DNA from 4 places in the Bradyrhizobium sp. UFLA06-24 genome. Region 1 is predicted to be linked to each of the others. Evidence: riboswitches for the same ligand, from Rfam matches in the RefSeq annotation. Region 1 holds a riboswitch; each other region holds the start of a gene.
What was found. Region 1 has a riboswitch for cobalamin ahead of IF809_RS13920 (DUF1636 family protein). Riboswitches for the same ligand answer to the same signal wherever they lie in the genome.
Positions count from the first base shown of each region.

Region 2: another riboswitch for cobalamin. It lies ahead of IF809_RS32975 (TonB-dependent receptor); the one in region 1 lies ahead of IF809_RS13920 (DUF1636 family protein).
Region 3: another riboswitch for cobalamin. It lies ahead of metE (5-methyltetrahydropteroyltriglutamate--homocysteine S-methyltransferase); the one in region 1 lies ahead of IF809_RS13920 (DUF1636 family protein).
Region 4: another riboswitch for cobalamin. It lies ahead of IF809_RS35820 (hypothetical protein); the one in region 1 lies ahead of IF809_RS13920 (DUF1636 family protein).

Region 1 is NZ_JADFUE010000013.1:149,105-151,300, forward strand. Features, by position in the region: gene IF809_RS13910 (cobyric acid synthase) at 1-347, opposite strand, end outside; gene cobO (cob(I)yrinic acid a,c-diamide adenosyltransferase) at 355-1,002, opposite strand; cobalamin riboswitch at 1,044-1,263, shown strand; gene IF809_RS13920 (DUF1636 family protein) at 1,359-1,733, shown strand; gene cobW (cobalamin biosynthesis protein CobW) at 1,730-2,196, shown strand, end outside.
Region 2 is NZ_JADFUE010000071.1:15,249-17,444, reverse strand. Features, by position in the region: gene cobT (nicotinate-nucleotide--dimethylbenzimidazole phosphoribosyltransferase) at 1-251, shown strand, start outside; gene IF809_RS32980 (histidine phosphatase family protein) at 244-816, opposite strand; cobalamin riboswitch at 889-1,090, shown strand; gene IF809_RS32975 (TonB-dependent receptor) at 1,207-2,196, shown strand, end outside.
Region 3 is NZ_JADFUE010000076.1:1,337-3,532, forward strand. Features, by position in the region: gene IF809_RS33590 (hypothetical protein) at 237-527, opposite strand; cobalamin riboswitch at 879-1,080, shown strand; gene metE (5-methyltetrahydropteroyltriglutamate--homocysteine S-methyltransferase) at 1,182-2,196, shown strand, end outside.
Region 4 is NZ_JADFUE010000098.1:10,534-12,729, reverse strand. Features, by position in the region: gene IF809_RS35825 (class I SAM-dependent methyltransferase) at 1-77, shown strand, start outside; gene IF809_RS35820 (hypothetical protein) at 479-925, opposite strand; cobalamin riboswitch at 1,302-1,503, opposite strand; gene IF809_RS35815 (transposase) at 1,741-1,863, opposite strand.

The sequences.
Region 1 (2,196 bases):
AGCACCGCGCCCATCAGCGACGGCTTCATGGCCGCATAGTCGCGCGCTCGCGCGGTTGCGATGCGCTTGCCCTGGACGATGACCTGCGCGCCGACGTCGGTCTCGGGCTTGAGCAGCACCGGGTTCATGTCGGTGTGCGGCTCGACGCCGGCGGCGAGCGCCTGCAGCGCCTGCGCCCGGCCGATCTCGCCGCCATCGACGGTGACGGCGGCATTGTTCGACATATTCTGCGGCTTGAAGGGGAGCACGCGCAAGCCGCGCCGCGTGAAGGCGCGCGCAAGGCCGGCGACGATGAGCGATTTGCCCACGTCCGATCCGGCTCCCTGGATCATCAGCGCGCGTGCCATCGTGTCTTCAGAACTCGACGCCGGCCTGCGCCTTGATGCCGGAGCGGAACGGATGTTTCACCAGCGTCATCTCGGTGACGAGATCGGCGATCTCGATCAGCTCGTCCTTGGCGTTGCGCCCGGTGAGCACGACATGCGTCATCGGCGGCTTCGAGGTCCTCAGGAAATCGACCACCTCGGCAATGTCGAGATAGTCGTAACGCAGCGCGATGTTGATCTCGTCGAGCACGACCATGCGCAAATTGGAATCGGATATCAGCTCCTTGGCCTTCTCCCAGCCGGCGCGCGCTGCGGCGATATCGCGGGCGCGGTCCTGGGTCTCCCAGGTAAAGCCTTCGCCCATGGCGTGGAACTGACAGAGTTCGCCGAAATGGCCGGTGAGCAGCCGCCGCTCGCCGGTATCCCAGGCGCCCTTGATGAACTGCACGACCGCGCAGGGGAAGCCATGGGCGACGCAGCGCACGATCATGCCGAAGGCCGAGGAGGATTTGCCCTTGCCGGCGCCGGTGTGGACGATGATCAGGCCCTTTTCGCCGCTCTTGGTCGCCATGATCTTGTCGCGGGCGACTTTGATCTTCGCCATTTTCGCGGCGTGCTTTGCGTCAGTCCTGGCGTCGGCTTCGTCGGCCGTTTGGGTATGCGGTTCAGGCGTCATGGGACGACAGTCCTTCGGCTTGACAAGAGGCGGCCACCGGCAAATGGTGGCCCTGCGTTGGTTCCTGTCCTATGACAGGCGAAGAGGGAATGCGATAGGGTCCGAATCGGCAGGATTTGGGTCCAAAATGCAGCCGCCCCCGCGACCGTGACCGGAGAGATGCCCGAAGCCACTGATCCCCCAGGGATCGGGAAGGCGGGGATCGAAGGGCAAAGACCCTGCTCCGCAAGCCGGGAGACCTGCCAGCGCGGACGAGTTTTGGACCGGCGGACGGGGTGTTCCGCGACGGGGAAGCGGCCTCGCAAGTCAGGGTCCGTGCGCCTCTTCGCCTCCCGCTGAATAATCTGGAAGAGGCGATGACCGTCACACTTCATGTCTGCATCACCTGCCGCGCCGGCCAGACGCTGGGCGAGGGCGAGGTCACGCCCGGCAAGCGTCTGCATGGCGCGATCCTGGAAGCCGGCGTGCCCGAGGGCGTCAGCGTGGTTCCCGTCGAATGCCTCTCTGCATGCAGCCAGGGCTGCTCGGTCGCGCTCAGCGCACCCGGCCGCTGGTCCTATGTCTATGGCCGGCTGTCGGATGCGAATGCGCAGGACGTGGTCGCTGGCGCCGCCGCCTATGCCGCGGCGCCCGATGGACTGGTGCCCTGGCGCAGCCGGCCGGAAATCTTCCGCAAGCAATCGCTTGCCCGCATTCCCCCCATTGTCGCGTTGCCGGAGGCCGCCGAATGAACTCGCTCGCAAAAGTTCCGGTCACTGTTGTCACGGGTTTTCTCGGCTCCGGCAAAACCACGCTGATCCAGCATTTGCTCAGCAATGCAGGCGGCAAGAAGCTCGCGGTGCTCGTCAACGAGTTCGGCAGCGAAGGCGTCGATGGCGAAATCCTGAAGTCTTGCGCCGATGCCAATTGCCCGGAAGAGAACATCGTCGAGCTCGCGAATGGCTGTATCTGCTGCACCGTTGCCGACGATTTCATTCCCACCATGGAGCAATTGCTGGCGCGCCCGGTGCGCCCCGATCACATCCTGATCGAGACGTCGGGGCTGGCGCTGCCGAAACCGCTGCTCAAGGCATTCGACTGGCCGGAGATCCGCTCGCGCATCACGGTTGACGGCGTGATCGCGCTGGCCGACGCCGAGGCCGTCGCCGCCGGCCGCTTCGCGCCGGATCCGGATGCAGTGGAGGCGCAGCGCGC
Region 2 (2,196 bases), on a different contig from region 1:
TTGCGGCGCTGGCGGCGGTCCGTCTGAATCCGTCGTGCCAGCCATTCCTGCTGCCGTCGCATCAATCGGCGGAGCAGGGCCATCGTCTGGTGCTGCGCGCGCTGAACGTCGAGCCGCTGATCAGCCTCGACCTCAGGCTGGGCGAGGGATCGGGCGCCGCAATCGCGCTGCCGCTGGTGCGGGCGGCCTGCGCGCTTCACAATGAGATGGCGACGTTTGCGCAGGCCAATGTGCCTGACAGACCTAGCTGACCTGCTGATTGACCGACACGACACGCCAGCCGGTTGCGAGGCGGTCGATCCGGGTCAACGACAACGGATCGACGACGAAGCGCAACGCCGCCTGCGGCGTCAGGTCAAGCGCGATGCAAAGCGCGGCGCGGATGGTGCCGGAATGCACGACCAGCGTTGCCGAGCCTGCGCCAATCTCCGCGAAGGCTCGCCGAACGCGGGCGACCTGATCTTCAAAACTTTCTCCTCCAGGCGGTCGTCTACGTGCCGGATCGCTCCAGAATTGCGCGTAAGCCGCGCCACCGGTTGCGGCGAGCTCGTCATGACGACGCCCGGTCCAGTCGCCAAAATCCTGCTCGCCGAACGCGGGCACCAGCTCAGGCTCGAGCCCCAGGGCGCGTGCGGTCTCGACGGTGCGTCGCGCCGGGCTCGCATAACTCGCCGCATCGCGCGGCAAGCACCGGCGCAGCGCCTCTAGTTGCGAGTGATCGCCGAGATCCGCCGGCGCATCGGCCGCATGGATGGTGCCAGCGGCACCGTCGACCGGGGCATGGCGTATCAGCCAGAGGAAGGTCTCGCCTTCCATGCAGATCTCCCAGGGAAGTTGGCCGCTGTGGCTTATCGCCGCGTCTGGCACATTGACTCCGTCTTCGCCGTAATCCTAGATGCTCGTGACGGTTTCCCCGAGAGGGGATGAAAAGGGAATGCGGTGCCGGGAATTTATCCCCAATGCCGTAGCTGCCCCCGCAACTGTAAGCGGCGAATCCTTCGTCACGAGCCACTGGGTCCTCGGTCCCGGGAAGGCGACGAAGCGGTCACGACCCGCGAGCCAGGAGACCTGCCGTCAGCCGTGGTCACACGCGAAGATGTCGGTCGGGGAGTACAGACATTCGGCTTCATCGGACGGCTGACAGCCTGAAGATGGGACCTTGGTTCGCGGTGACGTGCCACTGACGTCACGCCGAGGTCCGAGACCGTGTCTTCCGCTCGTATTGTACGATCACGCCGCTTTCTGCTGGTGTCCTCCGCCCTCATATTTTTTGTCGTTCTCAACATGCCGGCTGCGTTGGCGCAGCAGGCTCGCGAGCCGCTGCCGCCGGTGGAGGTGTCGGCGCCGCCCTCGCGCAAGCAGGACAGGCCGGCCGGCCGGGACGCGGCGAGCGCACGACGTACGGCAGCGCGCAGGCCGGCCGCGATGACGGCCGCATCCAAGCCAGTCATCCCGAATGCTCCGACCCCTCTCAACAGCAACGCCGTCGCCGAGAGCGTCTCGCGCCTCGGCCTGACCGTGCGCGAGACACCCGCGACCGTCGAGGTGATCTCCGCCGACACCATGCGCGAGCAGGGCTACCGCACAGTCTCCGACGTGGCCCAGGGCGCTGTCGGCGTCACCGCCGGCGACAATCCCGCCGAGCCCTCGGCGTTCTCGATGCGCGGCTTCACCAACAGCCAGATCAACACGCTCTACAACGGCATCAAGATCGGCCCGCAGAACATGACTTCGCGGATCATGGACACCGCCAATCTCGAAGCCGTGGAAATCCTGAAGGGCCCGGCCTCGCTGATCTCGGGCGAAGGCGCCGCCGGCGGCGCGATCAATTTCGTCACCAAGCAGCCGCACACCGGAGCGATCCGCAACGAGGCGGACTTATCGTATGACTCCCTGAGCTCGTTTCGCGTCCATTACGGCTCGGGCGGCAGCACCAACGTGCAGGGCCTGGACTACCGCCTCGACGTCAGCCGTTCCACCCTCAACGGGTTTGCCGATGACACCAACACCAAAACGCTTGATGTCTCCGGCCAGTTCAATTACCGCGTCTCCGAGAGCCTCAAGGTCTGGGGCGCCGTCGAATATCGCGAGGACCGCGGCAAGGCCTATTGGGGCGCGCCACTGGTTCCGGTCGCGTTCAGCGGCTCGCATGCGACGGCGGGCATCGTCTCCGGAAGTTACGTCTCGAACTTCAAC
Region 3 (2,196 bases), on a different contig from region 1:
TCTTGTGAAGCAGGCAACCTCGAACCTGCTATGCCATCGCAAGAAGTTTACGGGGATGCACCCGCTAGCTGTCCCGCGCGAGCAGGCGCTCCCCTCTATGTCATGCGCAGCTAACTTCCCCGGCAGCGACTGCGTCAATTGGCTGAGCTGGACCTGCCCAGAGGAGGAGACTGGGCATTCCGAGGGTCTGCATTCTTCGTGCCAGGCAATAGGCGGAAAATTTCACGGAGTTTGTGTCACTCTTGTCGACTTTCCGACCTTTGCATGTTTTCGATGTTTCTGTTTGGCGTATCCGCCGCAGCTTGTGCATCCATGTCCCGCACCGGATATTTAGCAGAAGAGTTGAACGCCTCGATGCCGGATGCCTGTGGACGGAAGTGGGTTTGCCGCCATTGAGCTGTGTGGTTCGCTATCGTGCCGCCCGCGTTCGAGCTGCGTGATTGCCAAGCACCAAGCCGGCTTGATCCCAGCTCTGAAGTCTGGGTGGCACGCAAATCAACCCCTCGCCAGTTGCTAAATTTCGCCACGTGCCTTGGCCTATTCGCCGCAGATCCTTTAGTTGAGCGAAGAGCTGGCTAGCTGAGGTGCTGGGCGAACCTCTGGAAATCGCAAAGCCGCATTGAAAGCGCTCTGATATAACGTCGGTACTCCCGCCGGCAGGCTGCTTCTGTCCCTTTCATCAATTTAGCGTGCGGCTCCGCCTCAAGGCAGCTCCGATGCTTATCCGGCATCTGAGAAGGATATGTCTGATTATGACATCTCTGATGAGAGAATGTTTCTAGATGGTGAAGTCACAGAGATGCACGGTCATTCGGCTAGCGGATGTCGCAGATTAGCTTGCACATAATCTGAGAGGTTGACGGAAGAGTTCTCCTGCCGATAATCCAAGTCGTCGAGGTTCTCCGGTTCCCATTGATCCGGAGCTAAGAGGGAAGCCGGTGCAAATGCCGGCTCTGCCCCCGCAACTGTGAGCGGCGAGCCGCTGTCCGACGATGTCGCTGAAGCCTGCACGGCTTCGGGAAGGCCGGACAGCAGCGATGACCAGCAAGCCAGGAGACCGGCCCCGACAATATATTGGTCCACGGGCGGGGTGTCTCGGTGGTGCGCCAAGCAGCCGTCGCACGCGCGACTTCTCCTGCCTGCGTCCGCCATGGCCTTTGTCCCCAACAGGGGTTAACGCTATGTCTCCTCTCTCTCTTCCAGTTGCTACGCTCGGAACGCCACGCATCGGCCCAAGGCGTGAGCTCAAGCTCGCTCTAGAAAGCTACTGGGCTGGAAAGATTAGTGAACAGCAGTTGCACGAAGACGCATTCGGCCTACGCGCAGCGAACTGGGCTCGTCAAAAATCGCTCGGCGTCACGATCATTCCGTCAAACGACTTCTCGCTGTATGATCAGGTGCTCGATACAAGCGTCATGGTTGGCGCAATCCCGGAGATCTACGCCGCGAACGGAGAATCCGTTTCGCTCCAAACGTACTTCGCCATGGCCCGCGGATCGCAATGCGGCGAGCAGGATGCGAGTTGCGCCCAGAGCCCGCGGGGATCTGGCGTGCCCGCGCAGGAAATGACCAAGTGGTTCGATACCAACTACCACTACATGGTTCCTGAGTTTTACCGGGGACAGGCGTTCAGACTGTGCTCTCGCAAACCCGTCGAAGAGTATGAGGAAGCGAGGGCTCTTGGCTTTCAGACCCGCCCTGTCCTGATCGGGCCGGTCACATTTTTAAAGCTCGGCAAGAGTACCGATAGTGCGTTCCAGCCCCTCTCTCTCCTCGATGATCTGATACCCGTCTATATCGACCTTCTGCATGAATTAGCCAAACGAGGGGCAAGTTGGGTTCAGTTTGACGAGCCCTGCCTGGTCCTTGATCTGGATGAGGCGGCGCGAAATTCGTTGCTGCACGCCTATAACCGGTTCGCAAAGGAGGGACCCGCTATCAAGATCATGCTTGCGAGCTATTTCGGCGCCCTAGGCGACAATCTGGATACTGCCCTGAGCCTGCCAATTTCCGGTCTGCACGTCGATTTGGTTCGAGCGCCAGAACTATTGGATCAGATCGTTGCTGACGGCCGAAGTGATCTCGTCATGTCGCTCGGTGTCATCGACGGCCGGAATGTGTGGCGGTCGAACTTGCCGTCGCTCCGTCAGCGGCTGAAGCCCTCGATTGCGAAGCTTGGCAGGCACCGTGTACAGC
Region 4 (2,196 bases), on a different contig from region 1:
TCGAAATCCGTGAAACTGCGGAGAACTTTCAGATTCGATCTCAGCCAAGCGTGAGCAACCGCAGCTCGGCAAGGTAGACCAGGCCGGCAGAGACGGCGCTTGGATCCTGAGCAGCAGCCGCGGGGGCTCAAGTCACATCGACGACCTGTCCCGCTTAGGTTCGTCTGCTTCCGATAGTCGGCGATCTGCTGTCTGTAGTGGCCGATGCTCGGCGCATCCGGAGCCACGTCGCTCTTCCAATCGACGACCGCGTCGATGGCGCCGGCCTCGTCGAACGCGATCGCGTCAACCTGTCCGGAGAGCAGGACCTTGCCGCCTTCGTGAGTCTGGCTTCCGAACAACGGGAGCTCGGGGGCGAGACGCGGTCGCGGCGTCACGACGTCCGGAAGAGCGAGCGTCCGCAGCACCGTGGCGGTCAGTTCGACGGCGCTGATGCCCATCTTCGGATCCTCCGCCGGTTCGTGCCCCATCTGCCGGATCAGTTCCGCAGCCCGCGTTTCAAGTCCGCCCTGGCGTCGCAGGCTTCTCCGGTCAGCACCTCCTCGATTAGCTTGTGAAGGATGGTGCCACGCGTCGAACTTCTGAGAACGGCAGCAGGCTCCGCAGCGCCGGTTTCCGGAATTTCCCCGCTTTCGATCTTCGCTTCTGGCTCGTCCACCTGATCAAGTTCGCTCCGGCTCGGGCGACGCCAGATCACGGTCTTGCGCACATCGAAGATAGCGGTCGCCTCGGCGGCGAAGGTCTCGCGGGTCTGCCCGTTCTCTAGCGGCGTGACGTTCCTTTCCTTCGCGGTGCCGACGTCGTTCGGGTTGATCGCCGGGAGACCAGCCAGGCCCAAATCGACGAGCTTTGCCCAGCACTTGTCCGACAGGTCGGCGGAGTGCCTAGGCAGGATCAGCAGGTCGCGCGCCCGGGTCGCGGCCACGTACCAGAGGCGTACGCGCTCGCGCCGCTGCTGCTGCCGCGGTGACGGTGTTGCCCCACGGATTGGCCGAGGAGACAATCACGGATTGAGCAGTTGCGGAGGCTGTGCGGACGCCGATCCCGCTGCGGCGATCGAGGCCAGCACGATTCCTAGCGTCAATGCTGACCCGGACAGCCAGCGCTGTTTGAGCAGGATTGAAGTTGACGCCGAAACTCGCGCCGGCACGGCTACTACGTTTGAAATGAAAACGGTGATGACCACGGGCGAAACAAAAAGCCGTCACGCACATTCGCCGTGAGCGGCAGCCGTTCGCCCCGAATGCGGCAGATCTCGATCGGCTTTGCAACGTCTTGGAGCACCCCGCCCCTGCGTCAGTCCATGACCACGACCGGCAGCAAGGTTTCCTGGCTCGCGGGTTGACGCCTCCGACCACCTTCCCAGGTTCGAACGAACGAACCCAATGGCCCAACTGTCGTCGGCTCGCCGCTTACAGTTGCGGGGGCAGCTTCGGCCTTGTCCGTGAGGACGCACCGTATTCCCTTGATACGCCTTTCGGCGCTACCGATAACCAGACTGAAGGCCCCTCATAACCGAGTCAAGCAAGGGGCGTGAATCGAGTGCTGAGTGACACAACATGTGACAGTTTAGCCCGTCCTATTCGTGAGAGTGCGTTTTTCTAGTCCGATTGATGTGGCCGCACATCTGCTCTGACGAGGCGCACAGGATTGCCTTCGGCTTTTCACCGCCTGACGACCCGTACTTTGCAACGCGCTTGAGGGATAAGTTGGGCGAACGGGGGGCGGACGCCCCGCCGGTCAAGGACTGAGCGGCAGCAGCGCGCCGGGCAAGCCGCGGATCAGGTCGGCTTCGGGACATGCCGCGGCGAACGCAAGGCGAATGCGGCTCGTGGTCTCGACCACACGGGCAGCGAGTTTCAAGAGACTCCGCCTCGACGGCATTTGCGATGTTCGTTTCGATCTTCTCTAGCAAGATCGACCTGATCTGAGGATCGAGGGGCGACTCCGACGTCGAAAGCCCAGCCAAATGTCCCAGCTCTTTGATGCGGCCGTGATGGCCGGCTCGGGTGCCGTTTACATGTCTCAACCGTTCGCACAGTGTATCGAAGCCGGCTTGTCCGCCTATGATCGCCCTGCCTGTCGTGCTGAGCATGTCCGGTGTTAGCCCTGCGAGGTACTTCACGCTGACCCTGAACCGCGCGTCGCGATCTGCAAGGCAGAACGCCATTGCGACGATGGCGTCGAACAGCGCGG